One region of the Halalkalibacillus sediminis genome, then DNA from elsewhere that is predicted to be linked to it. Evidence: riboswitches for the same ligand, from Rfam matches in the RefSeq annotation. Region 1 holds a riboswitch; each other region holds the start of a gene.
What was found. Region 1 has a riboswitch for cyclic di-GMP ahead of CEY16_RS11075 (DUF192 domain-containing protein). Riboswitches for the same ligand answer to the same signal wherever they lie in the genome.
Positions count from the first base shown of each region.

Region 2: another riboswitch for cyclic di-GMP. It lies ahead of CEY16_RS14820 (DUF2515 family protein); the one in region 1 lies ahead of CEY16_RS11075 (DUF192 domain-containing protein).
Region 3: another riboswitch for cyclic di-GMP. It lies ahead of CEY16_RS05335 (response regulator transcription factor); the one in region 1 lies ahead of CEY16_RS11075 (DUF192 domain-containing protein).

Region 1 covers NZ_PJNH01000003.1:270,792-275,010, reverse strand. The annotation lists gene CEY16_RS11080 (hypothetical protein) at 1-1,297, opposite strand, end outside; cyclic di-GMP riboswitch class I at 1,707-1,794, shown strand; gene CEY16_RS11075 (DUF192 domain-containing protein) at 1,937-2,281, shown strand; gene CEY16_RS11070 (Flp family type IVb pilin) at 2,298-2,495, shown strand; gene CEY16_RS11065 (A24 family peptidase) at 2,544-3,059, shown strand; gene CEY16_RS11060 (TadE/TadG family type IV pilus assembly protein) at 3,060-3,449, shown strand; gene CEY16_RS11055 (pilus assembly protein TadG-related protein) at 3,465-4,219, shown strand, end outside.
Region 2 covers NZ_PJNH01000006.1:7,504-11,722, forward strand. The annotation lists gene CEY16_RS14820 (DUF2515 family protein) at 1-2,017, opposite strand, end outside; cyclic di-GMP riboswitch class I at 2,166-2,255, opposite strand; gene CEY16_RS14825 (small acid-soluble spore protein P) at 2,549-2,701, opposite strand; gene CEY16_RS14830 (DMT family transporter) at 3,117-3,995, shown strand; gene CEY16_RS14835 (calcium/sodium antiporter) at 4,103-4,219, shown strand, end outside.
Region 3 covers NZ_PJNH01000001.1:1,005,455-1,009,673, forward strand. The annotation lists gene CEY16_RS05325 (C40 family peptidase) at 1-553, opposite strand, end outside; gene CEY16_RS05330 (class I SAM-dependent methyltransferase) at 1,305-1,889, opposite strand; cyclic di-GMP riboswitch class I at 2,244-2,324, shown strand; gene CEY16_RS05335 (response regulator transcription factor) at 2,348-2,719, shown strand; gene CEY16_RS05340 (hypothetical protein) at 2,822-3,025, shown strand; gene CEY16_RS05345 (DUF1259 domain-containing protein) at 3,429-3,818, shown strand.

The sequences.
Region 1 (4,219 bases):
ATCCGATATTCCAAGCTGTCAGCTGATACGGATTACGTTTAAAGTATTGGTTAAGCATCGTAATTGGCACATTGAATGTTCCAGTCATATCATTTGCTACGACCGAAATAATCATCACCACCGAAACACTAAGCGGATTGATCGTATCTAGAAAAGGGGTGACGAAAATTCCTTGAAGACTCAATGTCACCAAAGGGTGAAAACCGAAAAACGCTAGAATCATTGAGCTGAACATCAAGACGATCAACAGGATTAATGGAGATTCCTCCATCCAAGCAATTGAATCGAAGACACCTTCAAAGATCCCGGTAACCTCCACGATTTCGTTAAAAACCCCAACTGGAACCAATAACATGACGAAATTCTGCATCGTCCAAATGTGATCTCCCCACACTTCCTGGTTGTAACGGATGAATGTACGAAGCTTATTGATCATAATCGACCAAAAGATCGTGTAAGGGACAATGATTAGAACAATCGCTTCAAAAAATTCGAGCCCAATTATGAAATGAACTGCAGAAGCGGTACCAATGAAGAAGATCAGAAAAGCTCCTAAATGTGACAGCTTTCTCATGTTTTCTGAGGCCTGACTTGTACTCGAACTTTCAGAAGTGAGTTCATGCTTTCGATATTTAAAGTATCCCAATGCTAATTCAGATAGGACCATTATAAGAGAAAAGACAAATAGAATCGGTAACAGATGTAAATAGGATGCTCCTGTAATTGCAACTACTAAAGCGATATATACTTCGATAGGACTCCAAACATTCGCTGCAGCAAAAGGTCTTAAAATACCTCTAGTAGCGAATTGATGGGTGATTTTGTCATTGAAGATAGCTGTTTTGGCTTGAATAAATCGATAAACTAAAGGTATTGTCGATAGAAAGATGAAGATCGTCAGGACATAACTCGTTAAGTAGGATTTGACGTAAAACTTTCCTAAGTTTGGTGTATTAGATTTAAGTACATCATACATGGATTGGTCGTACTTTCCGACAATCATGAAGTGATTGATGAAAGGAATCAAGTATAAAAGTGACAACAATAGACCCATCGAAGTGAAATAGTAAACCAGCTCTGCATACTCCAATTCGAATATAAAAAACAGAAGGAATGAGATGATCGTAAAAATGATTCCAATCATTTGGTATGTTCTAGTAGCCCCTTTAAACGAAATTAGCAGGGCAAGCATCCCGACGACGCCTTGGGTAAATAACAATATCTCAGAATCTATAAAAAGAAGGAGGATATAAATGAGTACAAACCCAGTGTAAGTATGAAACTGTAACCTTTTCATCTGATCCCCTCCTTATATCCACTACCATCCTATCAAACGAATGATTCAACTCCAATGGTTTAGAATATCCATTGTTATAGTTCAATTGAATGTCCTTAAGCTGTGATTTTTGCAAAAATCACATTCAATTGAACTATTTTCAAAAAAAACCTCAAAAAATATGATTTTTTTTCGAATATTAAAAAAGTAATCTTATAAAACTATATAGTTTCCATTTTTTTCAATTAATCAGAAGAAAAGTTTACCTGTTAATCAATTTAATCCTACTATTAAACTAGGACTTGTAGATATATGGATGTTTGTATATCTAAAGATATAAATAATTGGTAAGTTTGACCGATTCCTAGTATGGTAGTAATGGTTTATTCTAGCAATAAGATTTAGTCAAGCAAACTGAATAGTTGCTGCATCTCGATAATGGCAAAACTGGTGAAAACCAGTGACGCAAAGCTACAGGGGCTTCTGTGCATCACGCACAATGCCAGCCAGTTACCGAAGGAACAGGGATCTATGCAAACAAAGCGAAAACCTCCCATCTAAGAGCCAGTGGAAGTGTATTTCGTGGACTTTTCATAGACAATAACCCCGCCTATCGGTAATGGCGGGGTTATTTTTATATCCAGGAGGTGAAATTCTTACGTGAAAATCGTTAACCTGAGTAACAATCAAGTTGTTGGTGACAATGTCCAACAAGCCTACACCTTTTTCAAGAGGTTGAAAGGGCTCATGTATACAAAAGAATTACCATCAGGGAACGGTTTACACATTAAACCCTGCCAGTCGGTGCATTCCTATTTCATGCGGTATCCCATTGACGTCATTTACATTAACAAATCACAAGAAGTGGTTGCCTTAGACATTGGGCTATTGCCGAATAAAATCGGGAAGCGACGAAAAGATGCTGAATCAGTGATCGAAGTAACTGCTGGAACTATCGTGGATACGGACACGGCGATCGGTCACCAACTAAACATTATATTTTAAGGGAGAGATTAAAGTTATGAAACAATTTTTTGAGAACTTTTTAAGAGAAGAAGATGGACAAGGTATGGCTGAGTACGCGTTGATTTTAGGAGTTTTAGCAGTTGGAGTTGTAGCAGTATTGATTACGTTTGGAGATGCAATTATTGATGCGTTTAATGATGTGATTGCTAAATTCGATGAAACACCAACTGGAACAGATTCTACAACAGGATAATAATTTTTACCCCCTAATTAATAAATAGATTTGGAAAGGAGGAGAACCATGACGTTGATTAATTTGCTCTTATTTATTGTGTTACTTATCTGTGTCGTGACAGACGTGAAAAATCGAAAAATCTACAATAACGTATTACTACCAGCTTTAGTTTTGGCTCTCCTCCTTAATCCAATCAGTTTTGGTCTAGAAGGATTGATGAATGCTTTTCTAGGTTTGCTTTTAGGTTTCGGAATTCTATTGATTCCATATCTGATGGGTGGAATGGGTGCTGGAGATGTGAAGTTATTAGCGGTGATCGGTGCGATTAAAGGACCGGCTTTTGTTTTTGCTACGGCGGTTTATATGGCATTGATCGGAGCGGTGATCGGTTTAGCGATCTTGCTGTTCAGAGGTGGGTTTTTCAACCGTATGAAATCTTTCTTTCGTGCTCTATTCAACATGAGATATGGAATGAATCTTGATCTTCCAGAGAAACAATCGTTTCAGAAAACGTTCCCCTACGGTGTAGCGATCGTTGGCGGAGCGGTTGTTTCGTTTTTCTTTGGCGGAGTGGTGATTTAGATGAGGCTTCGCCGTGACCAGAAGGGACAATCGATTGTTGAGTTTTCGTTGATCATACCTTTATTAATGATTATTTTAGTAGGAGTATTCGATGTTGGACGGATGATGTATTCCTATACTGGTTTGCACTTCACTGCTCAAGAAACCGTTCGTCTAGGTGGTTTCGGTTATCAGGACAGTGAAATTGTGGAATTTGCTCACAACAATTTTCAAACGGGTGATTCGGATAAGCTTGAAGTGTCGGTTTCTCCAGATGATGCAAGCCGAAAGTCAGGAGAGTATGTAACGGTCACCTTGACTTACCCAGTAGAACCATTCACCCCTTTTGCTAAACAAATATTCGACGGTGCGGTCCAGCTCACTGCTGATTCAACGATTCGAGTAGAGTGAAGGAGAGTATAAGTGATGAATTTCAAGTCTTTCTTTAAAAATGAAAGAGGGCACGCAGCGGTGATCGTCACATTTTCTTTTACAGCTCTCTTGGCGATGACAGGCTTAGTAGTGGATGGTGGCATGCTGTACATGACAAAGACACATTTGCAAAAAACCGCCAATGCAAGTGTGTTGTCGGGGGCGCAAGAACTGACAGCTGACGATGAACTGACTGTAAGGCAAATAGTCGATGAAACCCTGGGTCACCATGAAGAGTTAGATTCGTTCTCAGGTATTATCATTAATTTGGACGAAAAAGTGACATTGGAGCTACAGAAACCAGTTAACACAGTATTCATGAAATTATTCGGTATCGATTCGATTGATGTGGAGGCGCGAGCCACTGCCAGTTTAGGAAAGATGGGAAGAGCGATTGGAGCTGCACCCTTGGGAATCGATGAATCCGTTCAACTTAATTACGGAGAAGAATACTCATTGAAAGTCGATGCTGGCGATTCAGATACAGGAAACTTCGGGGTCCTCGCTTTGGATGGTCCAGGGGCTCAAACTTATGAGCAGACGTTGCTATGGGGATCAGATTATGAACTTACTGTGGGAGATGTACTTGATACACAGACGGGTAATATCGCAGGTAAAACGAGAAGTTCTGTGGAAGAGTTGGTAAACAGTTGTGAAAACATGTACGAACGGGATTGTAGACGCATTCTTCTTATACCTGTTTATAAACCTTACAATCATGATCAGAATCAAATGCAACAAGTTGAAAT
Region 2 (4,219 bases), on a different contig from region 1:
GAGTCGGGCGACCCAAGACATCCCTTGTAAAAGTTGTGATTTCCCCTTGTGGGTTTTCGATCGTTTTAATATGACCAAGTTTATTGTATGTGTAACGGGTCACGCCTGCAGCGTCAGTGATTTTTTCAACTTGACCTTTACCGTCATAATCATAGGTAGTGGTACGGTTAATTGGGTCTTTGATTGTTTTAATGCGACCTTGGTAATCGTACGTGTACGAAGTAACAACGCCATTTCCTTTATCTTCAGTTAAGACATTGCCTCTTGCGTCATATGAATAATTAGTTGTCGAGCCATTTGGCAGTGTTTCTTTTGTAATTCGACCTAAATCATCGTGTTCGTACAACGTTTTTTTGCCGTGAGGGTCTATGACTTCTTCCACAAATCCCTGGTCGTTATAGACCATTTCCGTTGTATTGCCTTTAACATCTGTCATATGAGTCATTTGACCACGTTCATCGTACTCGAACTCAACGTATACGCCTTCTGGGTCAATACGTTTTTCTAAATTCCCTTGTTCATCGTACTCAAATTTCGTAACACCTTTTAAAGGATCAATAATTTTAGTTGGCTGCTCCCATTGATCATGGTATTTGGTTTCCGTCACACCGCCAGCTAAATTAACTTTCTTCGTACGGTTGCCGTGGTCATCGTAAGCGTAAGAAATCGTTCCCTGAGGTGATGTAATACTTTTTACATTATTGTCGTCATCATAGGTATTTGTAGTAACTTCCCCTAACGGATTTTCTGTACGTGTGATTTGACCATCATTGTGCTCATAGGTCCATTTATTATTATCAATGTCGGTAACTGTCGTCGTGTTGTTAGTGTAAGACATGCGATAGTAGACATCTCCATACATTTCAACACTTGTAATTTGCTCGTTTGAATTGTAACTAAAGTTAGTAGTTTCACCGTCTTTTGTAATAGAAGTGACGTGGTTATTCGAATCATAAGTGTATGCTAAAGTGGATCCGTCAGCACGAGTAATTTTTTCTAAACGATTTTGATTATCATATTTGAATTGAACGGTTCTACCGAATGGGTCCTCGATCGAATCTATTAATTTTCCATTCCAATTAAATGTGATAGTACGTCCTGTTGTATCAGTAATTTGTTTTAGCTTACCAGTTTTCGTATAGTCATACTCAAATGCATTTCCATAGCGATCTTCCTGACGAATCATTTTACCTTTTCTAGGATCGAAATCGTACTCATGGTCTTCTGGCGGCTCATAATTTGGACTGTTCGGATCGCGCCATGGAGCGTAGTAGCCATTATATGTAACCTTTGATCCGTCTTTCTTTGTCACAACATATTGATCATCATCTTTACTAATACGTGTGAGCTTAGTTCCGTCTTCTAATTCTTCATAATAACCTTTGTGAAGTTTATAGTTGATTAACGGGTCATCATCATAGCTTGTGACCGCCGCTTCTTCACCATCCATAACAAAGTTATATGAATGCACACTTCCGTCAGGGCGTGTTTCAGCTATGTGAAATTCAGCGTAAAGTCTTAATTCAGATTCAATATTAGGCATCCATCCTAAGCCCAAAGCAGTTTCTTCATCTAAATCTTTCATGTATGAACGTTCGAAAATATAGTCTGCTCCGATTCCTGAAAGTTCTAGATCAGTAGCTTGTAAGTCTAGTTTTCCTGTTGCTAAGTTGACAGGGTTTTCGAATTTCTGGGTTGGGATATCTTCTGAGGTAGGGTTACTTTCTCGGTGATTAGGAGCGACGGTTGGAGTCATATCCCCTTGCATCGCAGGTGGTAGTGTAGGTCCAATATTCTGTGTTGGTTGTGGTAAAGGTGCTGGATCTTGTCCGATTTCCGGCATGAAATCCATAATTCCTCCAGGATTCATCAAATCAGCCGGATTCAGCTCCCCTTTTTCAGCATTAAGATTGTTAGTAGCATTTTGCGGATAAATTGGTGTGCTAGTAAACACAAGCAAAATAACAATCAAGCTAATTAATACTCTTCTCGTCTTTCTATAAGCTTTTTTCAGCATAAAAGCTTTCCCCCTATATAAATTACTGACAAGTTGTAACTTCGTGGTGGGGGCTGTGACGTTGAAAGGGGAAAGCCTTAGTTGACCGCACAAAAAATGTGCATACCAAATTAAACTTGCGGTTTGGAATGCACACTTATCTTACTTTTTTTGCAACCCAGCCGTCGTAGCACCTTTGTCTTGCTTTAGACCTGAGGCTTTGCGTCCCCGCCTTTCAACGAGTTTGCCCATACATATAAAATTGTGGTTATAAAAACCTAGAAAATAATTCCTATAAAACGAATTACACCCAAATGTTATATAACTTTGTGACTAAAGTCAACCTACATTTTGACATTTTTATGCATAATTCTTCAATTATCGTGGGGAAAGGTCTACAAGAGCCCAAGTTATATTTTGGATCATATGACCACCCTTTCCGTATTAACTGCCTTAAATACAAACCCCGTATTACCATTAAAGTGGTACGGGGTTTGTATAATACAGTCTAAGGCTTTTAATTTGGATCAGTCTCTTTTTTTTCTCAAAACTCTACATATCATGATCCGATTTCTGTTTTTGCTGAGAATGATTTCGCTGTTTTACTTTGTGCGAGCCTTGCAGCGGTTTGCCGTATGGCTGTTTTGGACTCTTTGGTAAATTTGGTTCTTCCTGTTGTTTTGGCCCTTTAGGTCGTCCGCTCATTTTCTATCTCCTCCTTCGCTGATTTACAGATATCTTTTGACAAGAGAAAGAAATTCATACTTTGAAAAGCTAAATCTTAACCGCACTTACCTAATCCATGTATTGTATATCTTATCAACTTACTTTGGCTCATAAAGATGGGGTTTTTGAATTCTCTGTTTACTTATTAAAGAGTTGAGGTAAGGCTTCTTACAAAATAAATAATTTATAGACAAACCATATTCAATCTGAGGATTTCGTTTAATATTCGAAAAGACAAAAGAATTAACATTAATGCCTTCTAAAAAAACATATGTTTGATTAGGAATGTAAAAAAGATGATTTTGGTCTTGAGCTTCCATTATTAAGCCCGTTTCAGTTACTAGTAGAGGGGCTTGATCTGCACCATCACCTATTTTTAGGAGGCATGCATAGGTTGAGATCAGTAGGTGTAAGCTTGGTTATTCTTGCAGCTATTTGTTGGGGCGTTAGTGGAGGAATTGCGGACATTTTAATGAACAAGGGCTGGGATCCCATTGTCATTTCCCTTTATCGAGGGGTTGTTGGCTTTGTATGTTTTTTCATATGGTTTCTTTTACGATTCAAACAAAACTGGACCACCTCTACTCGTTTATATGTATGGGCCTTATTAGCTGGTGTTGGTGTCGCTGGGAATTTCACTTTTTATTTCCTTGCTATTCAAGCCTCAAGCGTGGCGGTTGCTGTAACTTTGATGTGCACAGCACCAGTGTTCGTCCTTGTCATCTCTTTTGTATCAGGAATCGAACGCTCGACTTGGTTTAAATGGGGATGCATCTTCGTTGTACTTATGGGGATTATCATGCTTACAGGGGCCTACAATACTGGATCATTATCAGTCGGTTTTCTAGGAGTGATTTTCGGGCTTGCTGCTGGTCTGTCTTATGCGTTATTTATATTCGGTTTTAAAAACGCCTCTTCGATCGGAAGGCCACAAACCATCTTAACCATCGCATTCTTTTCATTTTGTCTCGTCCTTTTTATTATTGCGGACATTGATGAAGTTGCTAGTGTCGCAGTATCAAACGACGTAGGCTGGTTTTTTTTATTGGGGATCCTTGGGGCTGGAATTTCGTTTATGTTGTACGTGGTTGGCATACGGTATATCGCCCCAACCACCGCTTCAATGGTCGCCATGATCGAGCCGGTAACAGCTGCTTTGTTTGGCTTTCTGCTTATTGGAGATCATTTGACCCTCATTCAACTTCTTGGAATGGCGCTTATCCTGATGACGGTAGTTGTGCTTAGTGTGAGGAAGCCTGTTCGTTCTAAATAAGTTTTGACCAAATAGCCTTCCAGTTGCTTTCCCTCCTACTTTTCAAATGCAAAAAAACAGGGTATATGTAAATTAATTAATATTAAAAAGGAGTTTGAAGAGCAACTATGGCTTACTTACTATTAATAGTCGGCTTCGGTCTTTTAATTAAAGGGGCTGATCTTTTCGTCGATGGATCCTCCAACATTGCTAGGCTACTCCGTGTCCCGCCAATTTTGATAGGG
Region 3 (4,219 bases), on a different contig from region 1:
CTTTTGATTGCTTTTCCTCAACCTCTTGCTTATCTTCTTGATGGCTTTCCATCAAATGACGATCAGATTCCATAATTTTATTCACTGCAGCAGTACGGCTGATGAATTCACCAAAATTTTTGGAACCTAGTACAACTTCCATATAATTAATGCTTCCACCCTGCTTTTGGTAGGAAGATAAACGTTCTTTTAAAATATCTAGTCGAAGTTCAATACGTTTTTCAATAATATCAATTTCTTCTTGTAGCTCATCTATATCTTCTTGAGTGATATCAATCTTAGCTTCTGTCTCGTCTAGTTGTTCTTGGTTTTTTTCAGATGCTTCTCTTAGTTGTTCAATTTCTTGATTCAATTCTTCAAGCTCGATTAATAAATCTGCCATTTCACTTTCTGCTTCGGACAAATTGCTTTTGATCTCTTGGCGTTCATCAGCAATTTTGGACTTACGATCTTCAAGGTCATCAATAGTTTCTGCGTGAATAGAGGTACCAATCAGTGCTCCTCCAATAAGAATTGATAAAAAGGTTGCACTCGTCATTTTTTTAAGCTTCAATTCAATCCCTACCTTCACTATGTATCTAATAATCTATAAAATACTTTTAATTCAGCCTAATTGCAAGTCTACCATCAATAAGTTTCACAAAGGTTATCATAATATTACAATTACATTTCAAGAGGAGGTTTTTTGCGACGAATTTCGACAATTCGATCTCAAATTACCAAATAGTTCATTTATAATGTAATTACATGTCAGAAAACAAAAAAACTCAAAAGCACATTTGCTTTTGAGTTGGTAATTTAAATTTAATGGCGTCCCAGGAGCGATTCGAAAGCCTGACCTTTTAGGTCTAGCATTCAGGTTTGTGTAGTTGAGTCACATTCTTATAAACCACTTATACTTTTACTTACTCAAACGTTCACGGTTTTCTTTCCTGGTGAGTACGTTAAGAGCCCAGATTAGTATTAGTGATAGGTAAACGAAAACTTCAACTGCATGAAACCTTATTTGAAGTACATAATACAAAATTATGACTATCAAAAGATATATCAACAATTCTATTGTGTTTAAAGTGTAATCTCTCTTCTATTTGTTTGACATTTCTTTATGTCCTTCCTTTGACGCTGTTACCATTATTATACAATTAGAGAATTCAGTTTGCAAAACAACACGGATAGAATACTTCATATAAAAGTGTCTGTTTCTCCATAGACAAGCATAACAATAAATGAAAGTTTTAGATGCATAGAAGAGCTCTCCAATTAAGGAGAGCTCTTCTCATACTATGACTTTGTAAATATAACTACTATTTTAATTGCGCTTTGAAGAGCAATTCATTGTAAAACAGTCCTTTCGGAAATTTGTTAATGGATAACACATTAAATCCTGCTCTTTTGAAATAACCTAAGTAGGAATCCTCATGTTGAATGAACTCCCCTTTGTCGAGTTTTTTCATTACCCAATTTTTAAGACATTTTTTATTAAGTAAGCAAGGCTCTAAAACGATCACTTCACTGTTTTCATTTTTCAGCACCCGACGAAACTCGGTAATATAGTGATCAATCTTCTCAACTGGTATATGATGCAATACTGCCACAATCATAATGATGTCAACTGAATTATTAGGTAACGGAAGTTGATACCCATGTAATGGTTTGAATTGATATTGTGGATACTTCTTTCTGGAATAACCAATTCTATCTAGGTCCGTGTCTAATCCTATATAATTTATAGGGGAAACAAGTATACAGTTCGCACCCGTTCCTGACCCGAAGTCTAAAACAGTCTTTTGTTTAAAATCACAGTGTTTTTTAATTTGCTGGTGGATATACCTTTCATTGAACCAATTAGGTCTAATGACCAGGTCATAAATGTGAGGGGACAGCTGCATGGTCAATCTCCTTAAATATTTTAAAATATACACTCTTCTCTATCTTGAACTGACTTTTTATTTTTATTCCAGCATATTTAAGGAAAATAATGTTCATAATCTTTTAAGTCAAAGTTATCTTAATGAAAAAAAGAGTGCCTCCAATTAATGGCTTCTCTCTTTATATCATGATATTCAAACATTCATTTACCTTGATAGTTGTAATTAATTTATAACACCAATTTGTTCTTGATTTCTTCATTATTATTTAAATTGTAGTATTTAAACTACTGCTAATGTTCTACCAGAGCAATCTCGCTATGATATAATTAGTAAAAGCTGTACTTGCCAGGGGCCCTGCTCTTGGCTTTTTAAAAACTTAAAGGGCAAACCTTACGAAAGTAAGAGACGCAAAGCCACGGACCTAAGGACTTCTATGGTAGCCGGGCTGCAATCACTTGTCCCTTTCTTGATGGAAGGTGATTTCTATTTATACTGTTGTGTTGGTTGACGATTCATGGTTTATTCGCCAGTGGTTGAAACAAATCTTAGAACAAACGGATCGATATCAGGTCATTGCTGAATCCTCAAATGGCAGAGAGGCTCTTCCTATCTATAAAAAGCACCATCCGGATATAGTAATTATGGACCTCATTATGGATGATTTAGATGGATTTCAAACGTTGTCACTTATGAAAAGACTATTTCCAGATGCTAAAGTCATCATGTGTTCTTCTCTAGCCCAACCTCATATCATCCAGCGATGTTTGGATTTAGGAGCAAAAGACTTTATAGAAAAACCATACTTTGAAGACCTCACTCGAAAATTAGATAAAGTGTTGATCGACTAAGCCAGTAAAAATCTGGCTTTTATTTTTTGCTTTTTTAGTCATTCGCCCATACATCAAGAAATTAGGAACCTAAACTGACGTTAAAAACTCAGGAGGAATTTCATGCGTTTAGATCAAAGAGCAAAAGATTTATTGAGTGAAGCTAGTTTGTATGGATTACTAACAAAAAGGTATGAATATGTGGAACCTCAGAAACACATGAGCTATTACCAAAGACATTTTAATGCTGTAATGCGACTCGAACAATATTTGATGCAACAAGGCTATAACCCTGGTCACGAGATGTCATCTCATCATCAAATGTAGCTATCATGTGTGTTTATTAATTTTATAATTTTGAAGCTACTTACACAAAATATCCTTTGCTTACCTATTTGGACAGTTTCACGTTAACAAAGCTCAAGCCGGAGTTAAAACTTAAAAAAGTAAAGGATTGGATAGTATTTGAATATGTAAATTAATCGCCAGAGCTGAAGCTCTGGCGATTAATTTATCTTTACACTCCCCATTTTATAAACCACCTACTAGACTTCAAAGTTCGATGTTTTGGCAACATTCAAATGATTAACTTCTAATCTACATCGCATTATATCGTGATGTGCATTATTTAAATGATGACTATTTTTTCTCTATTTTATTGACGTTGAATGACCACCTATACAACATATTTCTCCCTACATACCTTGATAGTGTAAGGAGGTGAAAAATAATGTCATCAAGTTGTGATAGATTAGCTAGAATTATTGGTGGTACTCCTCAAGTTTCAGATGGAGTATGTGTTGTTTCTAGACTAAGAAACATAGAAGCATCAATCTTGAACAGAAGAACAAGATCTCCATTAGCTTTACCATTTGCATTATCATTTGAAAATTCAGTAGGTGGGCGAACACTTAACTTGGGTGAAACAGTAATTCTCCAAGAAGAAATTAATCCTTTTATTTCAGCTCTCCGGTGGAGAGGCATAATGGTTACAGCTCTCCATAACCATTGGCTATTTGATGAGCCAAGGTTAATGTATATACACTGGGAAAAAATTGATAATCCATTTGATTTTGCAAGAGATAGTTTTGATGCTGCAGTAGAAGCAGGTTTATTTTAGTATAGTCTTAGCTCTCATTTTGAGAGCTTTCTTTTTTTTAATAAGCAGTACCTTATTTCGTATTTATTTTCTCAGTCTTATATGTACTACAACTTCTGAAATAGAAGCCTGTATTGTGACCTTCTTTCTTCTTGTTCGTATGAAATTTGGGGCCATAACCGTTTCCTCCTTAAAAATTCGCTTAATTGAAGTTCAACAGCTTTCTATTCGGTTGTCCTGCGGCTTAACGTCCAACAATCGACAGCAAAAAAAAATCCGCCAAGTAACCGTTTAATTGGACGATGCCTTTAACGGTTGATATGACGGATTTTTAAAACGTTATTTTTTTAAGAGCGTCCCAGGAGCGATTCGAACGCCCGACCGACAGCTTAGAAGGCTGGTGTAACTTTCAGATTTGTTCA